DNA from 3 places in the Pseudomonas sp. IzPS59 genome. Region 3 is predicted to be linked to each of the others. Evidence: riboswitches for the same ligand, from Rfam matches in the RefSeq annotation. Region 3 holds a riboswitch; each other region holds the start of a gene.

Region 1 (10,190 bases), 1.6 Mb from region 3:
TCACAGCCTGGGTGCGACGCTTGGCCTGGGCGCCCTCGCCCGGATCGTTGACGATAAACGGATAGATGTTCGGCAGCGGCCCGAGCAACGCATCCGGCCAGCAATTCTCCGACAGGCCCACGCCTTTGCCCGGCAGCCATTCGAGGTTGCCGTGCTTGCCGACGTGGATCACGCCGTGGGCGCCGTAGGTCTGGCGCAGCCAGAAATAAAACGCGAGATACGCGTGCGGCGGCACCAGATCCGGGTCGTGATACACCGCGCTCGGGTCAACCTGATAACCCCGTGCCGGTTGAATGCCGACGAAGGTCAGGCCGAAACGCAGGCCGGCGATCATCATCCGCCCGCCACGGCACATCGGATCGTTGTGCGGCGAACCCCAACGCTCCAGCACCGCCGTGCGATTGGCTTCGGGCAGTGCGTTGAACATCGTCAGGTAATCGTTCATCGCCAGGCTCTGCTGGCATGGTCGCTGATCGAGGGTGTCGAGGTCGTTGCTGACGCCACCGAGCAGTTGCCGGATCAGCTCGGTGCCGCTATCCGGCAGTTCGGCCGGCAATGGATAACCTTCAGCCTGAAATGCCCGCAGGATGTTCAGCGCGGCGGCTGGCGTGTCGAGGCCGACGCCGTTGCCGATGCGTCCGTCCCGGGTCGGGTAGTTGGCGAGGATCAGCGCGATACGTTTTTCAGCGTTCGGCACCCGCGCCAGATCGACCCAGCGTCGCGCCAGTTCAGCCACAAAATCCATGCGCTCCGGCTGCGCCCGATAACACACCACGTCGGACTGACTGCGCTCGCTGTGCCACGCCAGATCCTTGAAGCTGATCGGCCGACTGATGATCCGCCCGTCCAGCTCCGGCAAGGCAATGTGCATCGCCAGATCCCGCGGACCGAGGCCCTGCTCGCTGTCGCGCCAACCGGGCTCGTTGTCCTGGGCGCAGATCGCCTGGATCACCGGAATGTTGCGACGGAATGGCCGCAGATGCGGCGCTTCCGGGCTGGATTGAGCAAATCCGGTGGTGTTCAGGATCACCGAGGCTTCGACTTCATCCAGCCAGTCCTCGACCACCGAAAGGCAGCCGGGCTCTTTCAGACTGGCCACGGCCACCGGCAGCGGATTGAGTCCGGCAGCCTGCAACCGTTGGCAGAACACGTCGATAAACGCCGTATTCGCCGCTTGCAAATGCGAGCGATAAAACAACACCGCCGCGACCGGTTGACCGGGTAGCCAATCGGCTTGCCAGTCTGCCAGTGCGGCGGTGTTTATGTTCGGGTGGTAAATCGCCGTGCGCGGCAGCGTTTGCGGCTCGCCCCACACGTAATCCCGCGCCAGCCAGCGGTTGGCCAGACAGCGGAAGAAATCCAGCGCATTGCCCATGCCGCCCTGACGCAGAAACTGCCAGAGCCGGTCGCGATCCTCGGCGCCCACGGTGCTCAAGTCGCTGAGCTCCGGGTCGGGCCGATCATCGCCCGGCACCAGAATCACCTGCACGCCACGCTCGGACAATTCGACCAGCCGTTCGACGCCATAACGCCAATAAGCGATGCCGCCGTGCAGCGAAATCAGAATGACCTTGGCGTGGCGCAACACTTCATCGACGTACAGGTCGACCGACGCATGGTTCTGCACCTGCATCGGGTTGGCCAGCCGCACACTTGGGTAATCCTCGGGCAGTTGCTGCGCCGCTTCGGCGAGCAGCGCGAGGCTGGAATCGCCGCTGCACAGGATCACCAGCTCGGCGGGGGTTTGTCCAAGGTCGGCAATGTTGTCATCCGACACGAAACCGCCGGGCTGGGTCCTGAGCAGGTGCATGGCTTAAACGCTGAGCGCGGCGCGCAGTTGCGCTTCGAGCTGGGCAGCGTCCAGTTCCTGACCGATCAACACCAGACGAGTGATACGCGCTTCGTCGGCGCCCCACTGACGGTCGAAGTGCTTGTCGAAACGCGTGCCCACGCCCTGGATCAGCAGACGCATCGGCTTGTTCGGGATCGCCGCGAAGCCTTTGACCCGCAGGATGCCGTGCTGGACCACCAGTTGCGTCAGCGCATCGAGCAGCAGGCTTTCGTCGGCTTGCGGCAGTTCGATGGAGATCGAGTCGAAGGCGTCGTGATCGTGGTCGTCATGGTCGTCATCGCCTTCACCGTGGTGGTGATCGTGATGGCTGTGGCGGCTGTCGATGTGTTCTTCGGAACCCGCGCCGAGGCCGATCAGCACGTCCAGCGGCAGACGACCGTTGCTGGCTTCGATGATTTTTACGGCTGGCGGCAGTTCTTCCGCGACTTCCAGGCGTACGCGCGCGAGGTCTTCAGGGCTGGTCTGGTCGGCCTTGTTGAGAATCACCAGGTCGGCACTGGCCAGTTGGTCGGCGAACAGTTCGTGCAGCGGTGATTCGTGGTCCAGGTTCGGGTCGAGTTTGCGCTGGGCATCGACCTGATCCGGGAACGCGGCGAAGGTGCCGGCGGCCACGGCCGGGCTGTCGACCACGGTGATCACTGCGTCAACGGTGCAGGCGCTGCGGATTTCCGGCCACTGGAAGGCTTGCACCAGCGGTTTTGGCAGGGCCAGGCCCGAGGTTTCGATCAGGATGTGGTCGAGGTCGCCGCGACGGGCCACCAGTTCGCGCATCACCGGGAAGAACTCTTCCTGAACGGTGCAGCACAGGCAGCCGTTGGCCAGTTCGTAGACGCGACCGGTGGCTTCCTCTTCGGTGCAGCCGATGGTGCACTGCTTGAGGATTTCACCGTCGATGCCCAGTTCGCCAAATTCGTTGACGATCACCGCGATGCGGCGGCCCTGAGCGTTGTCGAGCATGTGCCGCAGCAAGGTGGTTTTGCCCGAGCCGAGGAAACCGGTGACGATGGTGACGGGGAGTTTGGCCAGTGTTTTCATCGGATGCCCTTTGGCAAGGTGGCGGGCATACGGGACGAGACCGGCAACGCGGGTGCGTGCCTGGAGAGTTCGCCACCGGATCACCCCGCCCGGTTGAAAGTGAGAATCTGTGACGAGGCAGGTCTCCTGGCTGACGGTGTTCGGGCCTTGGCCCGGTATTCGCTGCGCCTTCCCGCTGGCTCTGGATTGAGCTGGCAGTGGCGTGGCAGCGAACAGCACCGTTCACAGTTGCGGGGGCAGCCGCGGCTTGGACCGCGTTCCCTTCTTAGCTTCGGCGTGGGCCGAAGAACCTCGAAAGCGCAAGGCTACGCATGGGTTCGTGATGGGTCAATGGGAGGTTGGTTTTGTGGGCATATCCGTTGCTGCGGTTGTGGCCACTTAGGGTTCCGCCCTTACGGCGGGTCACTTTTGGCAAACGCCCCAAAAGTAACCAAAAGGTCTGCGCCCTGACGTACGGCCCTCGCTGTGGCTCGGGTTCCTTCGCTCCGGGATCGATCCGGGCGCATCGCCTACGGTTTGCTTCGCTGCACCTCCTCTCGATGTGTTTGGCTTCGCCAAACGGTCGCTGCGCTCCCACCCCCGGATCAATCCCTCCACTCAGCCTACCGACGGACCTTGCGATCAAAAGCGGTACTTGAGCTAACGCTCATCGTGGTTAGTGGTGAGGGGCTCTTGATCTGGCTTTGGCTTTGGCTTTGGCTTTGGCTTTGGCTTTGGCTTTGGCTTTGGCTTTGGCTTTGGCTTTTGATTTTTTGCCCCTTCGGCAGGCCGAGCGGAGGTGTTCATCAGGGGGTAGGCGCGCAGCGCCGTGCGGCGAAGCCGCATACATCGAGAGGAGGTGCAGCGAAGCAAACCGTAGGCGATGCCCCCTGATGGACACCGTAGCGAGGGAACACTGAGCCTAAGCGAAGTGCCGTACGCCGGGGGAAGCCTTTTTGGTTACTTTTTCGGCGTTTGGAAAAAGTGACTCGCTGTAAGAGCGAAACCGCCAGCGGCAGCTCCCGAAGCAACGGATATGCCCCCCCTATCCAAACACACCTCACCCCATTCAATTGACTAAAAACCCCAGCCCATGGTCTCCTACACAACTTGTTACGGGTGCCCTTCACAGGGTGAAACGGGAAACCGGTGAATCATGTGCTTTACTCTAAAGCCATGTCAGTCCGGTGCTGCCCCCGCAACGGTAAGCGAGAGAGCGTCAGATCCACTGTGCCCACGGGCATGGGAAGGTGACGCTTGCAGGTCGGCCTGGCGCCAACCCCTCGTGAGCCCGGAGACCGGCCTGCAACGCACAGTGCGCATCTTGCGTCACTGAACATAACAAACCCGCGGTGGGCGGGCGCTGTTCGAACCTCTGCGTGCCCGACTCGCAGGGGTTTTCATGCGCTCCATTCACCCGCTGACACTCCAGAGGGAAGCGCCATGTCGATCATCAGCAGCACCGGCAGCAACACGGACAAAATCTCCAGCACCACCACCCTGAGCCAACGCCTGACCGCTGCGATCTTCGCGTCGATCCTGGGCGCAAGCCTGGTCTACTTCGCCGGTTTCTCGCACATCGAAGCGGTGCACAACGCCGCGCACGATACCCGCCACAGCGCCGCGTTCCCGTGCCACTGAGACCTGACGACATGATCAAGCGTATTGCGCAGACCGCAGGTTTCACCGGCCTTCTGGCCGCCCTGCTGCTGACCTTGCTGCAAAGCTTCTGGGTTTCGCCGCTGATTCTTCAGGCCGAAACCTACGAGAAGGCCGAGCCGGTGGCCGAAGTTCACGAACACGCCGCCGGCACCGCTGCCCACACCCACGATGCCGAAGCCTGGGAGCCGGAAAACGGCTGGCAGCGTGTGGTTTCCACCACCGGCGGCAACCTGGTCGTAGCCGTAGGTCTCGCCCTGATGCTGGCGGGCCTGTACACCCTGCGTGCGCCGACCAAAACCTCGCAAGGTCTGCTCTGGGGTCTGGCGGGTTACGCGACGTTCGTGCTCGCGCCGACAATGGGCCTGCCACCTGAGTTGCCGGGCACCGCCGCCGCTGACCTGGCTTCGCGCCAGATGTGGTGGATCGGCACTGCTGCTTCGACCGCTGTCGGCCTGGCGCTGATCGCATTCGGCGGCAACTGGCTGCTGAAGATCCTCGGCGTGGCGATCCTCGCTGTGCCGCATGTAATCGGCGCACCGCAACCGGAAGTGCACTCGATGCTCGCCCCGGAAGCACTGGAAGCCCAGTTCAAAATCGCTTCGCAGCTGACCAACGTGGCGTTCTGGCTGGCCCTGGGCCTGATCAGCGCCTGGTTGTTCCGCCGCAAAAGCGATGGTCAATACCACGCATGACCGATGACAGCGCAGCGCCGACCTTCGTGGTCGGCCTGGGCTGCCAGCGCGGCTGCCCGGCCAGTACGCTGCGCGCCTTGCTCGACCAGGCCTTGCAGGCCCATCGCATCGAACTCGAAGCGGTCAAGGCCTTGGCCAGTATCGACCTGAAACGCGACGAACCCGGCCTGCAGGAACTGGCGGCACAACTGGCGCTGCCGTTGCTGTATTTCAGCAGCGAAGAACTGGCCAGTTATCAGCAACGACTGAGTCACCATTCACAAATCGCCTTCGAGCGCACCGGTTGCTACGGCGTGGCGGAAAGCGCTGCTTTGGCGCTCGCCGAACAACTGATCCAGGCCCCGGCAAAACTGCTGATTTCCCGGCAAAAGTACGCCCAGGCAACACTGGCATTGGCCGGCGCGGCGTAAATTCCCGATAATCCCCGCTTTCGATCATGAGCATTCTTCATCTGAAGTGTTCTTGAAGCCTCGTTCCGCCCTACTTTCACAGGATCCAACGATGACCGTTTACTTCATCGGCGCCGGCCCCGGCGACCCGGAATTGATCACTGTCAAAGGCCAGCGACTGATCCGCAGCTGCCCGGTGATCATTTATGCAGGTTCGCTGGTGCCGGCGGCGGTACTGGAAGGTCATTCGGCAGATACCGTGGTCAACAGCGCCGAATTGCATCTGGAACAGATCATCGACCTGATCAAGACCGCCCACGCCAAGGGCCAGGATGTGGCGCGGGTGCATTCGGGCGATCCGGGCCTGTATGGCGCCATCGGCGAGCAGATTCGCTATCTGCGCGAGCTGCAAATCCCGTTCGAAATCATCCCCGGCGTCACTGCGACCGCCGCCTGCGCGGCGCTACTGGGCGTCGAACTCACGTTGCCGGACATCTCGCAAAGCGTGATCCTGACCCGTTACGCAGACAAGACGGCGATGCCTGTCGGGGAAGAACTGGGCAACCTGGCGCAGCACGGGGCGACCATGGCGATTCATCTGGGGGTCAATCATCTGGAGAAGATCCTCGCCGAGTTGCTGCCGCACTATGGCGCGGACTGCCCGATCGCAGTGATCCACCGGGCGACGTGGCCGGATCAGGACTGGGTGACGGGGACGCTGGAGGATATTGCCGCGAAGGTGATCGCCAAGGGGTTTCGGCGTACAGCGTTGATTCTGGTCGGGCGGGTGTTGGGCAGCGATCATTTCAGTGAATCGTCGCTGTATCGCGCGGGACATGCGCATTTGTATCGACCATAAAAAAACGGCGCTCACGGGGCGCCGTTTTTCATGCCGCAGCGAACGCCTTAGTAGTAGGCGTTTTCTTTCTGCGTGTGGTCGGTCACGTCGCGAACGCCCTTGAGCTCCGGAATGCGTTCGAGCAAGGTGCGCTCGATGCCTTCCTTCAGGGTCACGTCCGCCTGGCCGCAGCCCTGGCAACCGCCACCGAACTGCAGCACGGCAATGCCGTCTTCAACCACATCGATCAGGCTGACCTGACCGCCGTGGCTGGCCAGCCCCGGGTTGATTTCGGTTTGCAGGTAATAGTTGATGCGCTCGTTGATCGGGCTGTCGGCGTTGACCATCGGAACCTTGGCGTTTGGTGCCTTGATGGTCAGCTGGCCGCCCATGCGGTCGGTGGCGTAGTCGACGACAGCATCGTCGAGAAACGCTTCGCTGAACGAGTCGATATAGGCAGTGAAGCTTTTCAGCCCCAGCGCGGTATCTTCAGGTTTCTCTTCGCCCGGCTTGCAGTAGGCAATGCAGGTTTCGGCGTACTGGGTGCCAGGCTGGGTGATGAAGACGCGGATGCCGATACCCGGGGTGTTCTGCTTGGACAGCAGATCGGCCAGGTAATCATGGGCGGCGTCGGTAATGGTAATAGCGGTCATGGAAACTCCTCGCAGGCTTGGGCGGAGTTTACGCCAATCGGCGCGCGGCACAAAGTCCTAGTATTTACGTAGGAATAGTTCGCAATCGCCTAATCCGCAGGTTTGCCGTCGATTCGCGCTCTAAGCCATTGATAACTGCGCTTTTCCACCCAGTGATAACTCAGCCAGGAGCCCACGCCAATCGCCACGGCACACAGGATGAACATCAAATAGGGGTTGATCCCGAAGCGATGGGCCACAAATCCGCCAGCCGACAACACCAGAACATGCATCAGATAAACCGAGTAGGAACAGTCGCCCAGCAGCTTGAGCACACGGTTGCGTTCAACATGCCGCTCCAGCGCCATACAGGCCATGACCAGCACCGCGCTCGGCATCCCCCAGTTCAGAAGCCGGGGCGATGGCGAAAGATAATAGATCGCCAGTAACGCCGCGCCGATCCCCATCAGCGGCATCCACAAGCCCTGTCCAATCCAGCCGCGACGATAGAGCATGCCGATGCCGATCCCCAGCAGGAATTCGTAAACGATGTCCGAGCGATAAAACTCGCTGACCCAGCCAAACCCGGTCCAGGCCTGACACACCGCAAACAACAGCGCCGCGACCACCAGCAAGCGCACTTGCAGCCGAAACAGCAGCGCCCAGGCGAACAACACGTAGAACAGCATTTCGTAATTCAGCGTCCAGCCGACATTCAGGGTCGGATAGATCCCGTAGCCACCGGGGTTTTCGGTCGGGATGAACAGCAACGACAGCAGCAAATGACGCCAGTCCACCGTTTGATCCGGCAACAACGGCCGGGCAAACACCACCAGCAACGCCATCAGCACGGTGTACAGCCAATACGCCGGGACAATACGGAATAGTCGATACAGCAGAAACCGCGCCGGCGGCAGCGTCTTGCCTTCGGTGGAGAGGAAAATCACCAGCCCGCTGATCACGAAAAAGATATCGACGCCCACCGCGCCCTTGTCGATGAACAACTGCCCTATCGGCCCGCGTGCCTCGAAGTCGAAGAAAATCTGCATGAAGTGATGGCAGACCACCGCCCACGCGGCGAGCGCTCGCAGGGCCTGCACTGAAATCAACATCGATGGCGCTCCCGATCCCGTACTCCACAGGATTGGGACAGCGGCCATCGTTCAAACGATCAAAGATTCTCGTACCGGTTCATGTCCAGCACGCCCTCTTCCACCGGGTCGGTCTCATGGATGTACTGGCTCAGGTCATGGAAATAGAACCAGAACTGCGGATGACTTCGGCGGATGCCCCAGCGTTCGACGATCTTCTCGAACTGCGGCGCATCCTTGGCGCTTTCCATGGCATCGACAAACGCCGGCACCTGATCCGCCGGGATGTTGAACATGAAATTCGGGTAGCTGCTGAGCACGCCCGGATAAATGGTCAGGGTGTCGAGCCCCGGCTGATAACGCAGCGACTCACCCAGCAGGAACGCCACGTTGCTATGGGCGCGGTTGCGCAGCAGGCTGTAGACCTCACGTTTGCCGCTGCGGGTTTCGATGCGCAGCATGGTCGCTTCCGGCAATTGGTCGATCACCTTCAGACCGGCTGCAGGACGCGCCGTCAGGCGGCTCAGGGCCTGTTCGGCGTTTTGCAGCGCCGGGTCGATGTTCGGCCGCGAGCAATAGGCGTCCACGCAGCGGTTGATCGGATCGGGCCGCGCGTTGAGGTCGCCGTAGCGAGCGAGCAACTGCATGGCGAAGTCGTGTTTCGGGTCCTTTTCGTCGAGTTTCAGCGCGGTCGGCTTGTCGTCATCGATGGACTCGTAATCCAGCCACATCTTGAACTGGCCGCTGCTCTGATACCAATCGTCGAGGTAATCCTCGCGGGAATCGGCCGGCATCAGGCGCAGGAAGTTCTGTTCGGCGCCATTGCGGATCAAGTCGAAGTACAGCCGGGTCTGCGCTTGATGGGAGACGTTGCCGAACACGTCGAAATTGACCGCCAACTGGTAATAGGTGCGTTCGAGCAACGGATAGTCGAACAGCCACATGGTCTGCGGCACTTCACCGATCAGGCCTTTGGTCACCGAGGCGCTGTCGAAGTGGCGGAAGATGCTCAGCAGCGCATTGTCGTTACCCGCCCACAGGGTCGACCAGCTCGGCGCCGGTTGGTCGGCGTAGCTGTCACGGCGCAAGGCTTCGTACTTGTTGCGCTTGTTGCGGTAGTCGTGCCACAGGCTCAGGACGCTGCCGACATCGTCGTTCTGCCCCGGCATGGCCAGCAACGGCGTGGCCTGGCCGCGATAGTTCGGGTCGGTGATGTACAGGTCATGTTCAGGCGCCTGGAACAGCGCCCAGAAGTTGTCACGGATCACGTCGGTCGCGATCTGCCCACGGCACACCGGGCCGCGAATGAAGGTACGCACGAAGTATTCGGCGTTATCGAGCATGAACTGATACCGCGCCTGCGCCGGAATCGCCTCGAAGGTGGCGAACGGATTGGCCCGGCTCTGCGGCCCGTAGCCCGGCAGCGCATGCACCTGCCAGTTGCCGTTGTAGAACAGGCTCTTGACCCGCGCCATCTTCGCCGCGCTCAGCGGATAAGTGATGTGGGTCTTGTGCACGATCACACCCTGCACCGGCCACAGGCGGTAATACACCTGGGTGCCCGGGTCGTCATTGGGACGGCGGGTGGCGATCAGATCGATCGGCTGACCGGTCGGCGTGCGCGAACGCACCCACTGGAAGAAATGCCCCGATTCGCCGTCCTTGAAGTAGATGTGCGCCAGGAACCAGTGCTCGAACAGCCAGCGCCCGACCAGGCTTTCCCGCGCACCCGGCTGGTTGAGCAGGTTTTCCCACTGCACGATCTGCAGCGCTTCCTTGGCACTCGGCGCCAGGCCTTGCTCATCGATCGGCGCGCCGGACGCCAGCCAGCGCTGCAATGTCTGGTATTGCTGATCGGTCAGGCCGGTCACCGCCAGCGGCATGCCCTCTTTCGGGTGAGCGCCGGCATAGCCGTCGAACTCGGCGGGCATCGCACACATGTTTTCCCGTTGCAGGCCGAGGACGATGTCTTCCGGCAGTTTGGCGTTGGGTGTCAGCGGCGTTTTGTGCCCCAGCTCCA
Region 2 (10,190 bases), 960 kb from region 3:
GACGATTCAGTTCCCTGATCCTGGCCATGTGTTGATCTTCAAGACGATAGACGAATCCTGTCGCGCGCATGGGGATCACACCCGAAAATGCCTCGAAGGTCCGCTTCCGAAGCAAAACGCACCCTCGCAGCCTATCGGGAGTCGCCAACAGCGACCGTCCTCAAGCCAACCGCATCGACACTTCAATGTCATCGGCGAATGGCACGCTGAGATAACCATTCTGCGGCGAACGCACATGCGCCAGATATTCCGGGCAGTAATCGGTGTTGTCGGCGATCACCAACGCACCGGGCCGCAGGCGCTTTTCCACCAGTTTCAGCACGTCGCCATATAACGCTTTGGCGCCATCGAGCAGCAACAGATCGACCGTTTCCGGCAGATTGCTCGCCAAGGTCATCAGCGCATCACCTTCGCGGATTTCAATCAGATCACTGACGCCCCCTTCAACGAAGTGATGTCGCGCCAGTTCGATTTTCGACGGTTCGAATTCACTGCCGATCAGCACACCGCCGCCGTTGTCCCGCAGGGCCGCGGCCAGATGCAAAGTGGACAGGCCGAAAGAAGTGCCGAATTCGATGATGGCTTTGGCCTTGCTGCTGCGTGCAAGCATGTACAGCAGTTTTCCGGTGTCGCGGGAGACAGGCAGCCACAGGTCCTTGAGCATGCCATATAGCTCGCGGTACTCGGTTTTGCTGTGCATCAGGCGTTCGCGTTCTTCATTGGATACGCAATCCAAAACCGGACTGGTGGCGGCGCTGGCCTGGGTGTAGAGGCGTTCGATCAGGGTTGCAAGAGGTTCTGTGGTCAATGCTGTCATGATGGTTATCCGTCAGTTGAGGGCTAGAATGCGAATGATTCGTCGCGTTTAAATGATGCGAGCGAATGGCCCGCTTCGCTATTCGCATTCCCTTTTCACGCCTGAGCCGACCATGACCGACCGCCAGATTGCCCGTATTTCCTCACGCAAACAGCCGCAGCAGGCACGCTCCGCCGAATTGGTTTCGGCGATTCTGCAGGCGGCTATTCAGGTTTTGGCCAAGGAAGGCGCGGCCCGATTCACCACGGCGCGAGTTGCCGAGAAGGCTGGGGTGAGCGTGGGCTCGCTGTATCAGTACTTCCCGAACAAGGCTGCGATCCTGTTCCGGTTGCAGAGTGATGAGTGGGTGCAGACCACGACAATGCTGCAGCGGATTCTGGAAAATCAGGAAACACCGCCACTGGATCGTCTACGCACGCTGATGCATGCGTTTATCCGTTCGGAGTGCGAGGAAGCGCAGATGCGTGGCGCGTTGAACGACGCGGCACCGCTGTATCGCGATGCACCGGAGGCCCATGAAGTACGAGCGGCGGGCAAGCGTACCTTTGAGGTATTCATGGCTGAGTTGCTGCCACAGGCCAGTGAATCCAGTCGCACACAAGCCTGCGATCTGATCCTGGCTACGCTCAGTTCGGTCGGGAAGGACTTTTCACTGAGCCCGCGCACCGACGAGGAAATCACGGCACGTGCGGAGGCGATGGCGGACATGTTTCGCGCTTACCTGGTTTCGCTGGATGCCATATAAAGCTGCCGATACGCTGTCACCAGTTGGTCCTGATTGAACGCCAGATTGCGACCGCTGGGGTTGGGCAGAATCCACACGTTTGCCCCGCCGAATGTCGTGTCCTGTGCGCCCCATTCAAGCGTTTTTTTCCCTGACAATCCGGCATAGGCAGCCTTGCCGAGAAACGCCACATAGCGCGGCGCATAGCGTTTGATCTTGCGCTCGAAGTCCCCCGCCGCTGCGGTGAATTCCTGCGCCGTCAGTTGATCCGCCCGTGCCGTCGGCCTTTCCACCACGGCAGTCAGCCCGCAGTGGTAATGCAGGATCGAGCGATCGTTTTCCGGACTGACCTCATGGGTTGTGAATCCGGCCAGATGCAACGTGCGCCAGAACCGATTGCTCCGCCCGGCAAAGTGATGTCCCTGCTCCGCCGCCAACAGACCGGGATTGATCCCGCAGAACACTACGGACAGACCTTCGGTCAGGATGTCTTCAAGTTTTTCGCCCGCCATAAAAGCCTCTGCCACCCATGTTGTCGACAGTTATAGCCGTAGCGTACGCATCATCAAACGACTTTTTATTGGACTACTTGAACACCGGCACCGCCCCCACCCCATCCGCCTGCTTGAGATACTCGCGCAACCGCGCGCCGATTTCCGCGATCTTCGCTTCGCCCTCTCGCAGGGCCTGCGGGTTGGTGTGCACGGAGTAGTTTCCCAGCGCCAGCTCATGAGGATGAGGTTGCGCCGAGCCGATCACGAATACCGTGCCATCGCGCAAGGCCTTCAGAGTAACGGCACCGTTACCCGGTTCGAAGACCGCCATTTCGCCCGCGCTGACCAGATCCGGTGTCGCCAGCAATCCACGGCTGACGCTCAGCCATAATGACTCATGCCCTTCTGGTGGAGTGTAAGTCCAGGTTTCACCGGCATTCAGCGTGACCAGCAGATAATTGATACCGGCAGGCGCCCGAACCGGGCTTTGCACGCCTTGATGGACACCGAGAATCACCCGCGCCGGCCCCACTTCGGGCATCGCGGCGGACTCCAGATACTGGCTGTCGACACTGGCGTTCTCCAGCTCCGGCGGCAAAGCCACCCACAGTTGAAAGCCCTGAATCCGCTGCGATGTGCCCACCGACATTTCCTTGCCGTGCCACACCCCGCCGCCCGCGCGCATCCACTCGACACCGCCGTAATCGATCATGCCCTTGCCCGATCCGCCATCCTCGAACCGCAGGTTGCCTTCGGTAATCACCGTCACGGTGGCGATCCCCGAATGCGGGTGCATCGGCATGTTGTGAATGAACGAGGCCTCGCCTTCGAACAGGTCGAGGAACACGAAGGGTTTGATCAACTGGCCCAGATCCGAAGGGCTCATCAGCCGCACGATCGAGCCGTGTCCGCTGCCGCTGGTGCGGTAGCGCAGAATGCGGTGAGTGACAGGTTCGCGGGTGTAGCCGGAGAGGTGTTGCTGAACGGTCATGATGATTACTCGATTCTGATGCGGGGAGCGGCCAACAAACGGCAAAGCGCCGCGAGGGAACCTGTCCCTCGCGGCGCTCGGATTTCAGCGGCGACGGGCGTCGAGGCTGAAGCGACCGGCACCGAAGGCCACGACTTGCAGCAGGCCGCCGGCCATGGCGATGTTCTTGAAGAAGTGGATGAACTGGTTCTGGTCAGCCAGCGCATTGTGGAAGGCCAGTGCGGTGACCACGCTGAATGCGGCCAGCACAGCGGCGACGGTGCGGGTGCGGTAGCCGGCGATCAGCGCCAGGCCGCCACCGATTTCGACGATGATTGCCAGCGCCAACGCCACTTGCGGCAGCGGCAGCCCTACCGAGCCGATGTAGCCGATCATCATGGCCGGCGCGGCGAGTTTGGAGAAACCGGAGAGGATGAAAATCACGCTGAGCAAGACGCGACCGATCAAGGCGGCCGAGGCTTGTTTGGTGTCGGAAGCGTTCTGTACAGAAGTTGCTTGAGCGATGTTTGCAGAAGTAGCCATGGGAGAATTTCCTTCAATGGGGTCCGGTTCGACTTGAACCGTCCGGATGAAGAAATGTTGCGCCTCGACAGCTCATCTGAATAGCCGACTAATTTAGATCGTTACGTTCGAAAAAATAGGTAAGCTGTTCGCCCAGTAAAGGCCTCCATGGCGACTCGAGGACACCGACATGATCTCCGACCCAGGCACACCGACACTCGATCAATTGCGGGTCTTTCTGACCGTCGTGGAAGTCGGCAGCTTTGCCGCGGCAGCGCGCAAGCTTCACCGGGCGACTTCGGTGATCAGCTACTCGATTGCCAATCTTGAGATGCAACTGGGCGTCACCCTCTTCGACCGTGAAACCACCCGCAAGCCGCAACTCACCGACGCCGGCCGCACCGTGTTGGCAGAGGCCCGGACCATCGCCAACGGCGTGCATGGCTTGCGCGCCAAGGTAAAAGGCCTGCTGCAGGGACTGGAGGCCGAAGTGCATGTGGTACTCGACGTAATGCTACCGGCCGAGCGCGTGGTGGATGCGCTGAAATCCTTTCGCGAAGAATTCCCCACCGTTGCCCTGCATCTGCACATGGAAGCGCTTGGCGCCGTGACTGAACGGGTGATCAATCGCGGCGCGGTGGTTGGCGTCAGCGGGCCGATGAACGACGGCATCAACGGCATCGAAAGAATCGGCATCGGCAGCGTCGAGCTGATTCCGGTGGCGGCGCCGAATCATCCTTTGGCGATCGCCGAAGGCAATGTTCCGGGTGCCGGGCGCGAGCATACGCAACTGGTACTGTCGGATCGCTCGGTGCTGACCAAGGACAAGGATTTCGCCGTACTCAGCAACCGCACCTGGCGCCTGGCGGACCTGGGCGCCAAGCACATGCTGCTGCGCGAAGGCATCGGCTGGGGCAACATGCCCCGGCCGATGATCCAGGAAGACCTGGACAGCGGCCGACTGGTGCAACTGGACCTGCCGGAATACACCAGCGGGCAATACACCTTCGACGCCATCTACCGCACCGATGTGCCACCAGGCCCTGCGGCGCGGTGGTTGATCGAGCGTTTCGTTCAACAGAACACGCAAGAGGCTTGATCCGGCAAGTTGACGATCGCCCATCCGAGTGTTCAGATGCCGCCCTGTTTCAGGTGTCCCATGCCGCCGTGCATGGGGTGAAACGGGAAACCGGTGCGTTCGTTTCGAACCAGTCCGGTGCTGCCCCCGCAACGGTAGGCGCGTGATGCTTTCGACACACCACTGTGGCCAGACGGCCATGGGAAGGTGAAAGCGTCCAGACGCGCGAGCCCGGAGACCGGCCTGAAATGCTGTTTGGCAAACTCCTGCGGTGGGCGGGCATGGGCCGGTGTCGGCGTGTGCGCGATGCCTTCTCCTGCATGCTCTTCTGCGAAGATCCTTTCGAGAAGACGATGATCAAACCTTTCAACACTCCGGCTCCATCCCTGTTGCTTGGCTGTCTGTTCAGCCCCCTGCTGCTGGCGGACGACACGCCGCTTGAACTCACTCAGCAAATCGTTTCCGCGCCGTCCGTGGAGTCCACCACCGTCGCCGACATGGCGCAGTTCGGCAGCAAGGTCGAGATCGTCACCCGCGAGCAGATCGAACGCGCCGGCCCCAGCGCCGATGTCAGCCGCGTGATGCAGATGTTCATTCCCGGCCTGTACGTCGCGCCGAAAAACGGCCCGTTCGACTACGGCACCTATTCCCTGCTGGGCGGACGCAACGATGACACGCTGATCCTGCTCGACGGTGTGCGCCTGAACAATCGCCTATACGGCGGCCTGTACCTGGACACCCTGCCGGCCAACGCCATCGAACGCATCGAAGTGCTCAAGGGCGGGCAGAGTCTGCTGTTCGGCACCCAGGCCGTGTCCGGCGTGATCAACATCGTCACCCGCAGCCCGCAGAGCCGCAAAGCCTCCGGCGAAGTGAACATGGGCGTGGATACGTTCGGCGGCACCACCGAGGATGCGCGGGTCGAAAACATCTTCACCAACGGCTTCGGCGACCTGGGCCTGCTGGCCTACGTCAGCCATAACGTTTCGGACGGCTATCAGCCGTTTCGCAATCGCGACATCAAGAACGACAGCGAAAAGAAGCGCGCCTACGAAGTCACCACCTTCGGCGCCAAGGCGATTCAGTCCTTTGCCGATGACGCGCGCCTGGAACTGTTCTACCAATACGCCGACGCCAACCTCGACTTCGCTCGCCCGGTGGACAACCACAAGACCACCAACGACCGCATCCAGCAGATCGCCACGGCCACCTTCGAACAGAACGTCAACGAACGCCTTAGCTACTTCGTCAAAGGCCACATCAACGACTGGGACACCCGCTACACGCGCATCAACAACACCGCCGATGGCGGCACCCGAACCATCAACCACAACGACTACTGGGGCTTCACCGACTGGGGCGTGCAGGCCGAAGGCAAGGCCGAGTTGCCCGGCGGCCATGTGCTGGTGTTCGGCACGGACAACCAGTGGTTCAAGGGCCAGGACGATGTGTTGATCATCGACAATGACAAGGCTGAAGCCCACGCGTTCTACACCCAGTTGCGTCCGAAGATCGATGCCCTGCCCGACTGGCACCCGAGCATCGGTATCCGCCACGAAGCCATGAGCGGCGGCGACAGCGCCACGGTCGGCATGCTCACTTCGCTGTACGACCTCAATGAAAACTGGTCTGTTCGTGGCCAGTACGGCACGGCCTACAAACTGCCGAATGCCGAGCAACTGTTCGTCAACGAACCGGGCGATGAACTGGGCAACCGTAACCTGAAACCGGAGAAAAGCCGCAACGCCGAACTCGGCCTCGATTACAAAGGCTTGCTGATCGACCGTGAGTTCAGTGCCAGCGTCACCCTGTTCAAACGCAAGATCGATGACCTGATTACCCTTGATGACATCCACTGGGTCAACGGTCAGGGGCGGATCCAGATGCGTGGTTTCGAGGCGGACGCGAAACTGGCACTCAACGAGCAATGGAGCCTGCAGGCGGACATGACCCGTAACCTGACCGAATCCCGCGCGGGAGTGACGATCAACGACGTACCGAGCTTCTTCGCCCGTTCGCGCATCGGTTACGAGTCGGTTGACCGGATGTGGGGCGCCGGCGGTGCGATCCGCTATATCCGCGATGTGATCAGCTCGAAACAGGTCGAGTACGGCCACTACTCGGTGGTGGACGCCGACGCTTATCGCTATCTCGACGGTGCCCACCAACACCGGTTGAGCCTGCTGGTGGAAAACCTGTTCGACCGCGATTACGTCACCAGCCGCTCGAACAACGTCGACAACCTCGGACGGCCGTTCACCTCCGAAGTGCGCTACACGTACCGTTTCTGATGGCTGACATCATCACCACCGACGGCGTCGATTCGCACCCGGACTGGTCGCACGTTCCCGAGCATGCGCGCCACGTGTTCCTCTGCACCGGCCCGCGCTGCACCCAGCGCGGCGCCTTGCAGCTATGGAAAACCCTGCGCCGGCACTTGCTGGCCCATGACCGGATCGAGACACCGGGCGGGGTTTTGCTGACCCGCACGCACTGTCAGTTCCCGTGCAATCTGGGGCCGGTCATGACGGTGTATCCGGAGACCTGCTGGTATGGCGTACGCAGCCACGCCGATGCGCAGCGACTGGTCGAAGTGCATCTGGTGGGCGGTGAAGTGGTCGAGGATCTGCTGATCAAGGAGCGCTTGTGAGAAGGCTGTTCTTTCTGGCCGGTGCCCTGCTTTGCGCTTCTCCGGCTATGGCAGATGACTACCGCAATTGTGGCGAGACCTGGCACCTGCCGGCATCGCCACCGTCGCGGATTGTTGCGCTCAATCAGCATGCAGCCGATCTGGTCTTGGCGTTGGGCGCAGGCTCGGCGCTGGCGGGTGTGGCCTATCTGGATGATACCGGCGTGCCTCAGACCGAGTACTTCGGAGCGCCAGTGATTTCACACCTCTATCCTTCCAGCGAAGTGTTGTATGCGCAGAAACCGGATCTGGTGGTCGGTGGATTTGCGACGGCGTTCGGCAATGGCGTGACGTCACGCAGCGGACTGGGGCGCAACGGCGTGGCTTCGTATCTGCTGGAGTCGGCCTGCAACGGGCACTCGCGGGATTACTTTGAACACATTCGCAACGACCTCTTGACCCTCGGCGCCTTGCTGCACAAACAGCAACGCGCCACAGAGTTACGCAACGCATTGGACGCCGACCTGAACACTGCCAAGGCCTTAACGGGCTCGGGAAAACCGCGGTCCGTGTTCTATCTCGACAGCGAAGTCATAGGCCTGGACAGCGAAGGCGGACGCGGATTCGTCACCACATTGCTCGCCGCCGCCGGCGCGCGAAACCTGTTCGCCGACATCGACCAATACCGTGTGACCGTCAGCCGCGAAACCCTGCTCGCCAGTGACCCCGACGTGATCCTGCTGGCCGATGCGCAATGGTCGCCAGCCAGTCGCAAGCGTCAGTTGCTGATGCAGGATCCGGTGCTGTCGACCCTGCGAGCCGTGCGCGAGGGCCGGATGATCGATATTCCGTTTACGCATCTGTTGCCAACGCCAGGCAGTGGCCGGGTGGTGCTGGAGTTGGCACAGCAGCTCAGTGCCTCGGGATTTTAAATGGGGACAGATTTATTTTTTCTGCCTCCGGCAGAAAGGCGTTTGAGGAGATCCTGGTGAGAACCCCAACCGCCTGCCAATGATGGCGGCTTATGACGATTTTCAATGCGCGCAGCTTTCGGTACTCCCGATTCGCGTTTACCATACGCCCAACTCGTATTACCGCGGCTGCTGAACCCGGTATTCACGAGGAAAGAACATGAACAGAACCCGCGCCTGGAGACGTAGCCAGGCCCGTAAACACGGCAGTGACAAAGCGGTTCGCCCGCAAACTTTCAAGCCGGAAAAGAACTGGAAGTTGATGTACATCCGGTCCACCAAGCTGGTCAGGGCTCGCCAACTCGGCATGAGCTATCCCATTCGCTCCACCCGCCAACTGCTGGATCAAGAGTGATGAATCTACTGTTCATTTGCAGTCGTAACCAATGGCGCAGCCCGACGGCTGAAGAAGTTTGGCGCCGTCGTCCCGGCTTCAATGTTCGTTCAGCGGGCACCAGCCCCAATGCACGCAAAACCATCGGCCCGGCGGATATTCGCTGGGCCGATTTCATTTTTGTGATGGAAACCAAACACCTGAATCGTCTGCGGGCCGAATACGCCCGGCTGCTGGAGCACAAGCGGATTCACTCGCTGGATATTCCGGATGACTATCAGTACATGAATCCTGAGCTGGTAGAGCTTCTTGAGGAATCGGTGAAACCCTACCTCGCCACTTGACCCTCTGTGCCTCCCACAATTGCTTGTTCTGTTCAAGGAAGACAAAACAATGAAAAAGACCTTCGGAATACTGCTATTGATCTGTTTTTCGGCCAGCGCAAACGCTGACGAAAACCCCATCGGCTTCCGGACCTCTACACTGCCGGACGCGCACAACGACCGTCCGCTGGAAATGGTCGTCTGGTATCCCGCCAAAACCACCGCCACCCCGCAATTGATTGCCGACGATATCGTGTTCGTCGGGACGTCCGCCGTGCGCGATGCGCCACCGACTGCCGGTGAGCACCCATTACTAGTGCTCTCCCATGGTTATCGAGGGAACTGGAGCAACCAGGCGTGGCTGGCCACCGCTTTGGCCCGGCAGGGTTACATCGTGGCGGCGGTCAACCATCCCGGCACCACGACGCATGACCGCAGTCCCCAAGCCGCTGCACAGTTGTGGCAACGACCTGTCGACATCAGCCGCGTCATTGATGCGGTCACCGCTAAGCCCGAGCAACTGGGTGCCGTTTCGATGCGTCGAATTGCGGTAGCCGGCCATTCACTCGGCGGCTGGACTGCCCTCGAAATCGCTGGTTCACGGTTCGATCCCGAACGCTTCGCGAAGGACTGCGCAGACCATCAAAAACTGGCCAGCTGCTCCGTCTACAAGACAATCAACGTCGCCGACACGCCAGAATCAAAAAGCCGGATGAGCGCGGACTTGAGCGACAAACGCGTCAGCGCCATCGTGTCACTGGACCTGGGCCTGTCACGGGGGATGACCGATGCAAGCCTCGCTGCGTTGCCGGTTCCGACACTGGTGATTGGCGCTGGCGTGCCGTCCGAGGAGCTGCCCGCTCAACTGGAGTCGGCCAATCTCGCCCAGCGCCTGCCTTCGGCATCGTCGCAGTATGTCGAGATCAGCGACGCCAGCCATTTCAGCTTCGTGGCATCTTGCAAATCCGGCACCGTGGAGTTGCTTGAAGAAGACTCGCCAGGCGACGGCATCATTTGCGGGGATGGTGGCGGCCGTTCGCGTGAGGCGATCCAGCAACAGGTTGTGGCATTGATCGACGGGTTTCTGAACCGGTCACTGCCCAACTGATGACGCTGTTGCCTGTGCATTCGTGATACGTCAGGATTCCTCCCTTTTGACCATCAGGAGCAATCGTGGAACGTCTCTTCGTTTATGGAACTCTGGGGCCTGGCCGTCCGAACGAGCATGTGATGCTCAACATCGGCGGCACCTGGCAGGCCGCTTCGTTGAAGGGGCGTCTGTCGCACGCCGGCTGGGGTGCGGCGATGGGATTTCCCGGGCTGGTGAT
Region 3 (10,190 bases):
CCGTCGCAACGGCCATCGTCCAGATGGACAGCGGCGTTTTCCAGCGCAGATCCGGTCGTCACACCCGCATGAATTTCATAACCGCTGACCTCGGCATCTTCCAGCGCCAGACGCCCGCGCACATTGCGCAGCTGCTTCTCGGCTTCGAGCTGCGTTTCGAATGCCAGCAGCCCCAGACCGGCGCTGGAGCCCGGCGCGCCTTCCAGGCCGAGCGGATCGTGCACCTGCTCGCCGAGCATTTGCAGACCGCCGCAGATTCCCAGCAGCTTGCCGCCGTAACGCAGGTGACGATTGATGGCGGTTTCCCAGCCATTGGCGCGCAGATAAGCCAGATCGCTACGGACGCTTTTCGAGCCCGGCAGGATGATCAGGTCAGCCGGCGGGATCGCTTGCCCCGGGCCGATGAATTGCAGGTCAACCTGCGGATGCAGTCGCAGGGGATCGAAATCGGTGTGATTGCTGATGCGCGGCAGCACCGGCACCACCACCTTCAAAACTTGCTCGGCCTTGTCAGTCTGGCGCTGATCGATGCCGTCCTCGGCCTCCAGGTGCAGATCCATCACGTACGGCAACACGCCCACCACCGGTTTGCCGGTGCGCTGTTCCAGCCAGTCGAGGCCGGGCTGCAGCAAGGCGATATCGCCGCGAAAACGGTTGATGATGAAGCCCTTCACCCGGGCCTGCTCGCTCGATGACAGCAGTTCCAGCGTGCCCACCAGATGGGCAAACACGCCGCCACGATTGATGTCGGCGATCAGCAGCACCGGGCAATCCACCGCTTCGGCGAAACCCATGTTGGCGATGTCACCGGCGCGCAGATTGATCTCAGCCGGCGAGCCCGCGCCCTCGACCATCACCAGCGGATACGCGGCGCTCAAGCGCTTGTGAGAGGCGAGTACAGCCTGCATGGCGATGGCTTTGTAGTCGTGATAGGCAACGGCGTTCATGCTGGTGACCGCACGCCCGTGGATGATGACCTGGGCGCCGGTGTCGCTGTTGGGCTTGAGCAGCACCGGGTTCATGTCGGTATGCGGTTCAAGATGCGAGGCCTGCGCCTGCACTGCTTGTGCCCGGCCGATTTCACCGCCGTCAGCAGTCACCGCGCTGTTGAGCGCCATGTTCTGCGGTTTGAATGGCACCACGGCAACACCCTGGCGGGTCGCCCAGCGGCACAGCGCCGTCACCAGCGTACTTTTGCCGGCATCGGAGGTGGTGCCTTGCACCATTAACGTAGTCATGCGGGTTTCTTGTCCATAGAGCGGTCCACGGCGAACGCTTGCAGGGCCTGCTCAAGACGCGCCTCATCGGCGGCATTGGCCGGCAGACCGAAACGCAGGCTGCTGTTGTGCGTAAAGAGACGCAGGAGGATGCCGCGACGGGCCATGAATTCGTGAAGTGCGTGAGCATGCTCGGTGATCAGCCACTGAAACAGCGCGCAGCCACCCTGAGGCTTGAAGCCGTAGCGTTCGAGCAGCGCGGCCAGTCGTTCGCTGGCTTCATCGCTGCGAATTCGCTGACGAGTGTGGCCTTCAGTGTCTTGCAGGCAGGCCTGCCCCAGCACCCGGGTCGGCCCGCTGACAGCCCAGGGCCCCACCTGCTCGGCCAGTAAACGGAGCAACTTGCGCTCGGCCAGCACGAACCCGAGTCGAACACCGGCCAAGCCGAAAAACTTGCCGAACGAACGCAACACGATCAGTCCGACCTGATGGGTATGCGGCGCCAGGCTTAATTGCGGGGTGTTGTCCATGAACGCTTCATCGACCACCAGCCAGCCGCCGCGCTGGGCCAGTCGCGCGTGCCAGTCGAGCAACTTCGCCGGCGTCAGGCTCAGGCCAGTGGGATTGTTCGGGTTGACCACCACCAGCACGTCGAGGCTGTCGAGGAAGAAATCGACTTCCTGCTCCAGCACCTCGCGCACGATGTAACCGCTGCGCCGCCAAGCCTCGGCATGCTCGGCATAACACGGCGACAGCACACCGACCTTGCCGGCCCGGCGCAGGCGCGGCAGCAACTGAATGGCCATCTGCGAACCGGCCACCGGCAGCACCTGCGCGGCACCGTAGTAGTCGCACGCCGCCTGCTCCAGACCGTCATCGATTTCCGGCAAGCGCGCCCAGGCCCGCAGCGGGATCTCCGGGACCGGAAACGGCCACGGCGCCAGCCCGGTGGACAGGTCGAGCCAGTCTTCTTCGGCGATGCCGTATTCCAGCGCCGCCCTGCGCAGCCGGCCACCGTGCTCAAGCATAGAATTCAGCCCCCACGCAGAGAATCAGCAGCCATAACCATACCCCGCGCTGGACCAATTGCCAGCCGCGATCGATGGAATCGGCATCCGCCGGCGCACCTTCGCCCAGTTGCGGACGCTCGTGCAGCTCACCGTGATAGATCGCCGGCCCGCCCAGCTCGACGCCCAAGGCACCTGCGCCGGCAGCCATCACCGGGCCTGCGTTCGGGCTGTCCCATTTCGGCGCCTGGGTGCGCCAGCATTTCAGCGCGAGTCGAGTCTTGCCCAGCAGCGCGTAGGTCAACACCACCAGACGTGCAGGAATGTAGTTGAGGACGTCGTCGATTTTTGCCGCGGCCCAACCGAAACGCTCGAAGCGTTCGTTGCGATAACCCCACATCGCGTCGAGCGTATTGCTCAGGCGATAGAGCACCACGCCCGGCGCACCGGCCACGACAAACCAGAAGATCGCGGCGAACACTGCATCGCTGCCGTTCTCCAGCACCGATTCGGTGGCGGCGCGAGCGACGGCGGTGTTGTCCAGTTCACTGGTCTGGCGGCTGACCAGATACCCCACGCGTTTGCGCGCCTCCTCCAGATCATCGCTGCGCAGGGCCTTGGCCACCGGCTCGACGTGCTCGCCGAGACTGCGCATGCCGAGCGCGCAATACAGCGCGACGATCTCGACGATCCAGCCCACATACGGCGCCCAGGACAATGCCGTGGCAAGTAACGTCAGCGGCAGCACCGCGATCACCCACGCGGTGACACCATGGCTGCGCCAGCCGCGCCCGCCGGTGTTGAATCGTTGCTCGATGCGTCCGGCAAAATTGCCGAACGCCACCAGCGGATGCCAGCGTTTCGGTTCACCCAGCAGCGCGTCCAGCGCAACCGCGGCGACACTCAGCAACGCCACACTCATTGACTCACTCCCCAGAAATTTTCATACAGCAGCTCATTGAGCGGACGCGCCTGCGCCCACCCTTCGAGTACCAGCATCGGCGCCGGATAGAATTCCTTGACCGGCCCCAGACAAAGAACCGCCAGCGGCTTGGCCCCGGCCGGCAGTTGCAGCAGATCCGCCAGCGCCTGCGGTTCGAACAGCGACACCCAGCCCATGCCCAAGCCTTCGGCGCGCGCCGCCAGCCACAGGTTCTGGATCGCGCAGGACAATGAGGCCATGTCCATTTCCGGCAGCGTGCGGCGGCCGAAAATGTGCCGCTCGCGATCGTCCATCAAGGCTGCGACCAACACTTCCGCACAATCGTTGATGCCTTCGACCTTGAGCTTCATGAACTCGTCGCTGCGCTCGCCGAGGGCTTCGGCGGTGCGTACCCGTTCTTCTTCCACAAGATTCTGGATCTGTCCGCGCAAGGCGCGGTCGCTGATGCGGATGAAGCGCCACGGCTGCATCAGGCCGACGCTCGGCGCCTGATGCGCGGCTTCCAGCAAACGGCGCAGCAGTTCCGGCTCGACCGTGCCGCCGCTGAAGTGGCGCATGTCGCGGCGTTCGGCGATGGCGCGGTAGACCGCTGCGCGCTCGGTTTCAGTGAAGGCGTTGTCGGTCATGGCACCAACAGTGCGGCAATCGCCGACGGATTGGACGGAAAGTAAAAGTGCACGTACGAGGCAGTCATCCGCCCTTCCCGATACACCGCTTCGGCGCCGCGCCCGCCATTGGGGCTGTGGCCACGGGCAATCGGCGTCAGTTCGGTGGTGGTCAGGGAATGGTGATAGGTGTGGCCACGCAACAAGCCTTCCGGCAGTTCGACGGATTGCAGTGCCAAGGCTGCCAGACGCTTCTGCATCACCGCATCCCCCTTGAGCAAACCGACCAGTTCGGCGCGGGTGCCTTCGACATCGGTCAGCGAATCCAGCAGATAGAGCATGCCACCACATTCGGCGAGCAGCGGTTTACCGGCGGCGTGATGCGCGCGGATCGCTTTGAGCATGCCGGCGTTCTGCGACAAGGCAACGTGGTGCAATTCCGGATAACCGCCGGGCAGATACAGACTGTCAGCCTCAGGCAATTCAGTGTCGCGAATCGGCGAGAAGAAACTCAGCTCCGCACCCATCGCCCGCAACAGATCGAGACTGGCGCCATAGGTGAAGGCGAAAGCTTCGTCACGGGCGACGGCAATCCGCACGCCTTCGAGCAGCCTTTCGGTCTTCACGCTTTCCGGTGCGGCGAACTCCACGGCCGGTGGCAGCGCTACCTCGCAAGTGCCGGCCAGCGCTTCGGCGGCGGCGTCGAGACGTACATCGAGGTCATTGAGTTCGCTGGCCTGCACCAAGCCGAGATGGCGACTTGGCAGTTCGATCCCGGTTTCCCTGGACAACGCGCCATACCAGCGCAGACCTTCGGTGAGACTGCCTTCGAGCAATTGCGCATGACGCACCGTGCCGACACGATTGGCCAGCACCCCGGCGAACGGCAGATCAGACTGATAGCGCGCCAGGCCCAGCGCCAAGGCGCCAAAGGTCTGAGCCATGGCCGTGCCGTCGATCACGCCGAGTACCGGCACGCCGAAATGCCGCGCCAGATCGGCGCTCGATGGCGTGCCATCGAACAAGCCCATCACGCCTTCGATCAGGATGAGATCCGCTTCGGCAGCGGCTTCCCACAGCAGACGACGACTTTCCTGCTCGCCGACCATCCACATGTCCAGTTGATAGACCGGCGCACCGCTGGCGCGCTCGAGGATCATCGGGTCGAGAAAGTCCGGGCCGCACTTGAATACGCGGACCTTGCGGCCCTGATTGCGATGCAAGCGGGCCAGTGCAGCAGTAACGGTGGTCTTGCCCTGACCGGAAGCCGGCGCGGCGATCAGTACCGCCGGGCAGTGACGTGGTTGATTCAAAGTTCGACGCCTTTCTGCGCTTTGATGCCGGCCTGGAAGGCGTGCTTGATCATGCCCATTTCGGTGACGGTGTCGCCCATCTCGATCATTTCCGGCTTGGCGGCGCGACCGGTGACGATCACGTGCTGCATCGGCGGACGGGCCTGCAGATCGCTGAGCACCTGATCCAGATCGAGGTAACCGTGCTTGAGGGCGATGTTCAGTTCATCGAGCACCACCAGACCGATCGACGGATCACGCAGCAGTTCGCGGGACACTTCCCATGCAGCTTCGGCAGCGGCGATGTCGCGCTGGCGATCCTGGGTTTCCCAAGTGAAGCCCTCGCCCATCACATGAAAGCGTACCTGCTCCGGGAAGCGGCGGAAGAACAGCTCCTCCCCGGTGCTGTTGCGGCCCTTGATGAACTGCACCACGCCACACTGCATGCCGTGGCCCATGGCGCGGGCGAGCATGCCGAATGCCGAGCTGCTTTTGCCTTTGCCATTGCCGGTCAGCACCAGCACCAGGCCGCATTCGTCTGGCGAATTGGCGATGCGCTCGTCGATCACGGCTTTTTTGCGCTGCATGCGCGCCAGGTGGCGCTCGTCGCGTTCGGGGGAATCAGTCATGGGGGAGCTCTCCGTTGAGGCTGAATAACGGCGGGCAGGCACAAGAATAGACGGCAACAAGCCTGGCATCGCCCACCGTGATGCCGCTGGATGGATCAGGCCGGTCTCCGGGCTCATGAGCGGCGTTCGCCTGGCTGCGCGCCTTCCCGCTTTGCAGCAGTGGCATCCGACGCAGCTTTCACTCATTTACCGTTGCGGGGGCAGCGCCGGGATCGTGATGGCTCTTCGCTTGAAGACAATCCTCACCGGCTTCCCTGTTTCACTCTGTCGACAGCGGTCACAGAGCACCTGAAACAAGCCGCGAAGGTTAGAGGGTTGGGGGTGGAGCGTCAAATGAAGAGGGGGTCGTGCGGCAAATAACTGCCGTCGATCAATTATCTGACGCCAATCTTGTGCCACACTGTCAGCAGTGATATCAAAGAGCCATGCTTTTTGACTGCAGAGAGCACATCACAATAACAAGGGAGAGCACCATGCAAGGCATGATCATCAGCAATCCGCGGCTGGAATTCCTGCGCCCGGTGCTGGAGCGATGGTTTGACTGTATCGACCGCTACAACGCCGTGCGCGGCGACAACGACACACCCTACTGGCACGACGAAAAAGCCAACCTCGGCCTGTTGTCCGCCGCCGCATGGATGGCCGAACTGGTCACCCTGCGCGACACCGCCACCCGCAAACAGAACGAGGAAGGCGAGCGTAATGCCCGCGCCGACCTGTTCCTGGCCGGCGCCGAAGATCGCGCCTACATCCAGGCGACCCAGCGCTGGCCGCGCGTCAACAGCCTGAACCTGACTCAGGCCCTGGCCGATATCACCAGCGACGCCAAGCGCATCAGCTACGCCAGCGATCTCAAACTCGGCTGCCTGTTCGTCGCCCCACAGAAAGCCCAGCACAGCGCCAGCCCGGAAGAACTGCAGGACATGGTCGACGACCTGCAAAAGGAACACACCTGCGCCGTCGCCTGGTACTTCCCGTACGCCTACCGCAAATTGCGCAGCGAGGCCGGCAACTATCACCCCGGTATTGCCGTGCTGTTCAAGGAGGCACGCGGCTGAGGGGTTGAACCATCGGGCTCGTGTGCTTCTCTATGATTAGGAATGCATTCATAGGGAAGATCAGTAATGCGCAAGCCCCACCTCGTTTTCGTCATCGCACTCGCCGGAGGGCTCACCGCCTGTGGTGAATCCTCCAGCCTGCAAGTCTCGGACGGCACCGGCCCGTCCCCCAAACTGCCCGAACCGGACAAGACCCTGATCCCGACGGTGAACATCGCCCCGGCGATCGGCTGGCCGGCCGGCGCGAAACCGACGCCAGCGGCAGGCACTCTGGTGGCGGCGTTTGCCGAGAATCTCGATCACCCGCGCTGGCTCTACGTACTGCCCAACGGCGATGTGCTGGTGGCGGAAACCAATGCCCCGCCTAAACCGGACGACGGCAAAGGCATACGCGGCTGGGTGATGAAAAAAGTCATGGGCCGCGCCGGTGCCGGCGTACCAAGCCCGAACCGCATCACTCTGTTGCGTGATGCCGATCACGATGGCGTGGCCGAGACGCGCACAGTGTTTCTACAGAACCTGAATTCGCCGTTCGGCATGACCCTGGTCGGCAACGATCTTTACGTCGCCGACACCGACCGCCTGCTGCGCTTTCACTACGAACCCGGCGCAACGGAAATCAAGAGCCAGCCGATCAAGGTCGTGGATCTGCCGGGTGGCCCGCTCAACCATCACTGGACCAAAAACGTTATCGCCAGCAAGGACGGCAGCAAGCTGTACGTCACCGTCGGTTCGAACAGCAACGTCGGCGAAAACGGCCTGGATCAGGAAGAAGGTCGCGCGGCGATCTGGGAAGTCGATCGGGCGACCGGCAATCACCGGATCTTCGCCTCGGGCATCCGCAACCCCAACGGCCTGGCCTGGGAGCCGAAAAGCGGCGCACTTTGGACTGCGGTAAACGAGCGGGACGAGATCGGCAGCGATCTGGTGCCGGACTACATCACCTCGGTCAAGGATGGCGGTTTCTATGGCTGGCCGTTCAGCTATTACGGCCAGCACGTCGATGTCCGCGTCGAACCACAAAACCTGGACTTGGTGGCCAAGGCCATCGCTCCGGATTACGCCGTCGGCCCGCACACCGCCTCACTGGGCCTGACCTTTGCCGAGGGCAATACACTGCCGGCGCAATTCAAGGAAGGCGCATTCATCGGCCAGCATGGCTCGTGGAACCGTAAGCCACACAGTGGCTACAAGGTGATCTTCGTACCGTTCAGCGCCGGCAAGCCGAGCGGAACGCCTGTAGACGTACTGACAGGATTCCTCGACAAAGACGGAAACGCTTTGGGTCGCCCGGTTGGCGTGGTAATCGACCAGCAAGGTGGATTGCTGGTAGCGGACGATGTGGGGAACAAGGTGTGGCGGGTGTCGGCGGCCAAATAGCCCACGCCCTGAAACAAAAAAACCGTGGGAGCCAATGTGCTCCCACGGTTTTTTTATTGATACGCAGCTTTACGGGTTGTGCGCCAGATGCTCCGGCTGCAGAACGCGCTTGGCACTCAGATAGGCTTTCTGCCAATACGCTTTCGAAAGGCTGTCCAGCTTCACCGTACCGCCAGTGGCCGGAGCGTGAACGAAACGCCCTTCCCCGACATAAATTCCCGCATGACTGACCTGAGAGCCGCCATTGGTGGCGAAGAAGATCAGGTCGCCGGTCTGCAGCCCTTCCTTGCCGACATTCGGCGCCTGCATGACGATCATCTCGCGGGTCGAGCGCGGCAGGCTGATGCCGGCCGCATCACGGTAGACGAAACCGATCAGGCCGCTGCAATCGAAGCCCGAGTCCGGCGTGTTGCCGCCCCAGCGATAAGGCGTACCTACGAGCCCGAGCGCGCGGAACAGCACGTCTTCGGCAGCGGGAGAGAACGCCTGGGAGGATCCGAACACAATCGGCGCGCGAACCACGGGAGCTGGCGGCGGAGTGCGGCTGGCGCAAGCGCTGAGCAGCGCTGCGAAGAACATCAGGGCAAGGCGGGCCGTCATCGTCATAAGCAGAACATCCTGATCTGGCTGCGGCTTTTACTGCCGATTCGACAGAAAACAAAACCGCCTGCGTTGGGACGCAGGCGGTTTGCCATCAATATAGATCAGGATTCTAGCGGCTACGCGGCAAACTTCAAGTAAGACTTTAACTTCACCTTGTAAAGTTTAAGTCTATTGCCTCTGAAGGACCGCCTGTCGCCACGAGCGTGGCGACAAAAGCGTGATTACTTGCGAGCGGTAACCACGGTTGGAGCGTTCGCCAAAGCGCGTTTGGCTTCGATGAAGGTCTTGCTCCAGTAGCTGTCACCCAGGCTGTCGATACGGACACCGCCGCTGCGACGACTGCTGGAGTGAATAAACTGGTTGTCGCCCAGGTAGATCCCGGCGTGACTGACACGACCGCGACGACCATTGGTGGCGAAGAACAGCAGATCGCCCGGCTCGAGGTTGCCGCGCGATACCAGCGGAGCATCCACGTTGATCATTTCGCGAGTGGAGCGCGGCAGGTTCATGCCGGCTTCTTCGCGGAACAGGTAGCCGATGAAACCGCTGCAATCGAACCCGGCTTCAGAGGTACCGCCGAAACGGTAACGGGTACCGATCAGGGACATGCCGCGTTCAAGAATGCTGTCGGCCAGAACCGGAAGCTGGTAAGGCTTCTTGCCGTTGAAAGCGGCCAGTTCCTTTTCGGTGTCCAGCTCTTCCTGGTAAATAACGGAAGACTGGGCGGTGGCAGAATTTTTAGCCTGTTGTTGCTGCTCTTGAACAGGTGAATGAGCAGCGCAACCGAACAACAGGGTGACGAGTGCGAGAGGCACGAGGGGTGCGAAGCGCTTTAGCATGGGCACGACCGTGGCTGATAGTTGTAAAGAAGCCGAGACTATGCCCGCTATCAGCCTCATTTGCAAATTCAATCGATCTTTTTGTGACTTCCCGGTTTCTCGTTTACATCTAAGCGCTTAAGCCTATTTGAATCGAGACGCGGCCTGCGCAGTGCGCAGGAAAGCGGATTTTCTGGCGCCTGAAATATGCCGAAACCCGCTGAAAGCCCCGGTTTTACCAGCCCAGGGTTTCTTTCAGGAAGGGAATGGTCAGCTTGCGTTGAGCCTGCAAAGAGGCCTGATCGAGCTGCTCGAGCAGGTCAAAAAGCGCGCTCATGCTGCGAGTACCGCGAGTCAAAATAAAATGCCCGACTTCGTCGGTCAGATGCAGACCACGACGGGATGCGCGCAATTGCAGGGCACGCAATTTGTCTTCATCGGAGAGAGGACGCATCTGGAAAATCAGCGCCAGGGTCAGGCGCGATTTCAAGTCAGCCAGTTTTACCGGCAACTCACGCGGCGAGGTGGAGGCGGCGATCAGCAATCGACGACCACTGTCGCGCAGACGGTTGAACAGGTGAAACATCGCCTCTTCCCAGTCGGGCTTGCCGGCAATCACCTGCAAGTCATCCAGGCAG

Evidence for each region. Region 3 has a riboswitch for cobalamin ahead of cobO (cob(I)yrinic acid a,c-diamide adenosyltransferase). Riboswitches for the same ligand answer to the same signal wherever they lie in the genome.
Region 1: another riboswitch for cobalamin. It lies ahead of IF189_RS15450 (CbtB domain-containing protein); the one in region 3 lies ahead of cobO (cob(I)yrinic acid a,c-diamide adenosyltransferase).
Region 2: another riboswitch for cobalamin. It lies ahead of IF189_RS12685 (TonB-dependent receptor plug domain-containing protein); the one in region 3 lies ahead of cobO (cob(I)yrinic acid a,c-diamide adenosyltransferase).

Annotation. Positions count from the first base shown of each region.
Region 1 is NZ_CP062251.1:3,457,385-3,467,574, forward strand. Features, by position in the region: gene cobN (cobaltochelatase subunit CobN) at 1-1,810, opposite strand, end outside; gene cobW (cobalamin biosynthesis protein CobW) at 1,814-2,887, opposite strand; cobalamin riboswitch at 2,986-3,196, opposite strand; cobalamin riboswitch at 3,967-4,188, shown strand; gene IF189_RS15450 (CbtB domain-containing protein) at 4,310-4,507, shown strand; gene IF189_RS15455 (CbtA family protein) at 4,519-5,220, shown strand; gene IF189_RS15460 (cobalamin biosynthesis protein) at 5,217-5,630, shown strand; gene cobM (precorrin-4 C(11)-methyltransferase) at 5,722-6,468, shown strand; gene nfuA (Fe-S biogenesis protein NfuA) at 6,516-7,100, opposite strand; gene IF189_RS15475 (acyltransferase family protein) at 7,190-8,191, opposite strand; gene IF189_RS15480 (fatty acid cis/trans isomerase) at 8,251-10,190, opposite strand, start outside.
Region 2 is NZ_CP062251.1:2,833,680-2,843,869, reverse strand. Features, by position in the region: gene IF189_RS12715 (O-methyltransferase) at 161-817, opposite strand; gene IF189_RS12710 (TetR family transcriptional regulator) at 930-1,562, shown strand; gene mug (G/U mismatch-specific DNA glycosylase) at 1,535-2,053, opposite strand; gene IF189_RS12700 (pirin family protein) at 2,127-3,026, opposite strand; gene IF189_RS12695 (DoxX family protein) at 3,111-3,548, opposite strand; gene IF189_RS12690 (LysR family transcriptional regulator) at 3,718-4,626, shown strand; cobalamin riboswitch at 4,661-4,867, shown strand; gene IF189_RS12685 (TonB-dependent receptor plug domain-containing protein) at 4,959-6,896, shown strand; gene IF189_RS12680 ((2Fe-2S) ferredoxin domain-containing protein) at 6,896-7,255, shown strand; gene IF189_RS12675 (ABC transporter substrate-binding protein) at 7,303-8,166, shown strand; gene IF189_RS12670 (hypothetical protein) at 8,366-8,560, shown strand; gene IF189_RS12665 (low molecular weight protein tyrosine phosphatase family protein) at 8,557-8,883, shown strand; gene IF189_RS12660 (alpha/beta hydrolase family protein) at 8,933-9,970, shown strand; gene IF189_RS12655 (gamma-glutamylcyclotransferase) at 10,036-10,190, shown strand, end outside.
Region 3 is NZ_CP062251.1:1,875,232-1,885,421, reverse strand. Features, by position in the region: gene IF189_RS08550 (cobyric acid synthase) at 1-1,238, opposite strand, end outside; gene cobD (threonine-phosphate decarboxylase CobD) at 1,235-2,245, opposite strand; gene cbiB (adenosylcobinamide-phosphate synthase CbiB) at 2,238-3,146, opposite strand; gene bluB (5,6-dimethylbenzimidazole synthase) at 3,143-3,793, opposite strand; gene IF189_RS08530 (cobyrinate a,c-diamide synthase) at 3,790-5,085, opposite strand; gene cobO (cob(I)yrinic acid a,c-diamide adenosyltransferase) at 5,082-5,693, opposite strand; cobalamin riboswitch at 5,774-6,000, opposite strand; gene IF189_RS08520 (hypothetical protein) at 6,167-6,751, shown strand; gene IF189_RS08515 (PQQ-dependent sugar dehydrogenase) at 6,818-8,131, shown strand; gene IF189_RS08510 (C40 family peptidase) at 8,201-8,737, opposite strand; gene IF189_RS08505 (C40 family peptidase) at 8,956-9,573, opposite strand; gene hda (DnaA regulatory inactivator Hda) at 9,788-10,190, opposite strand, start outside.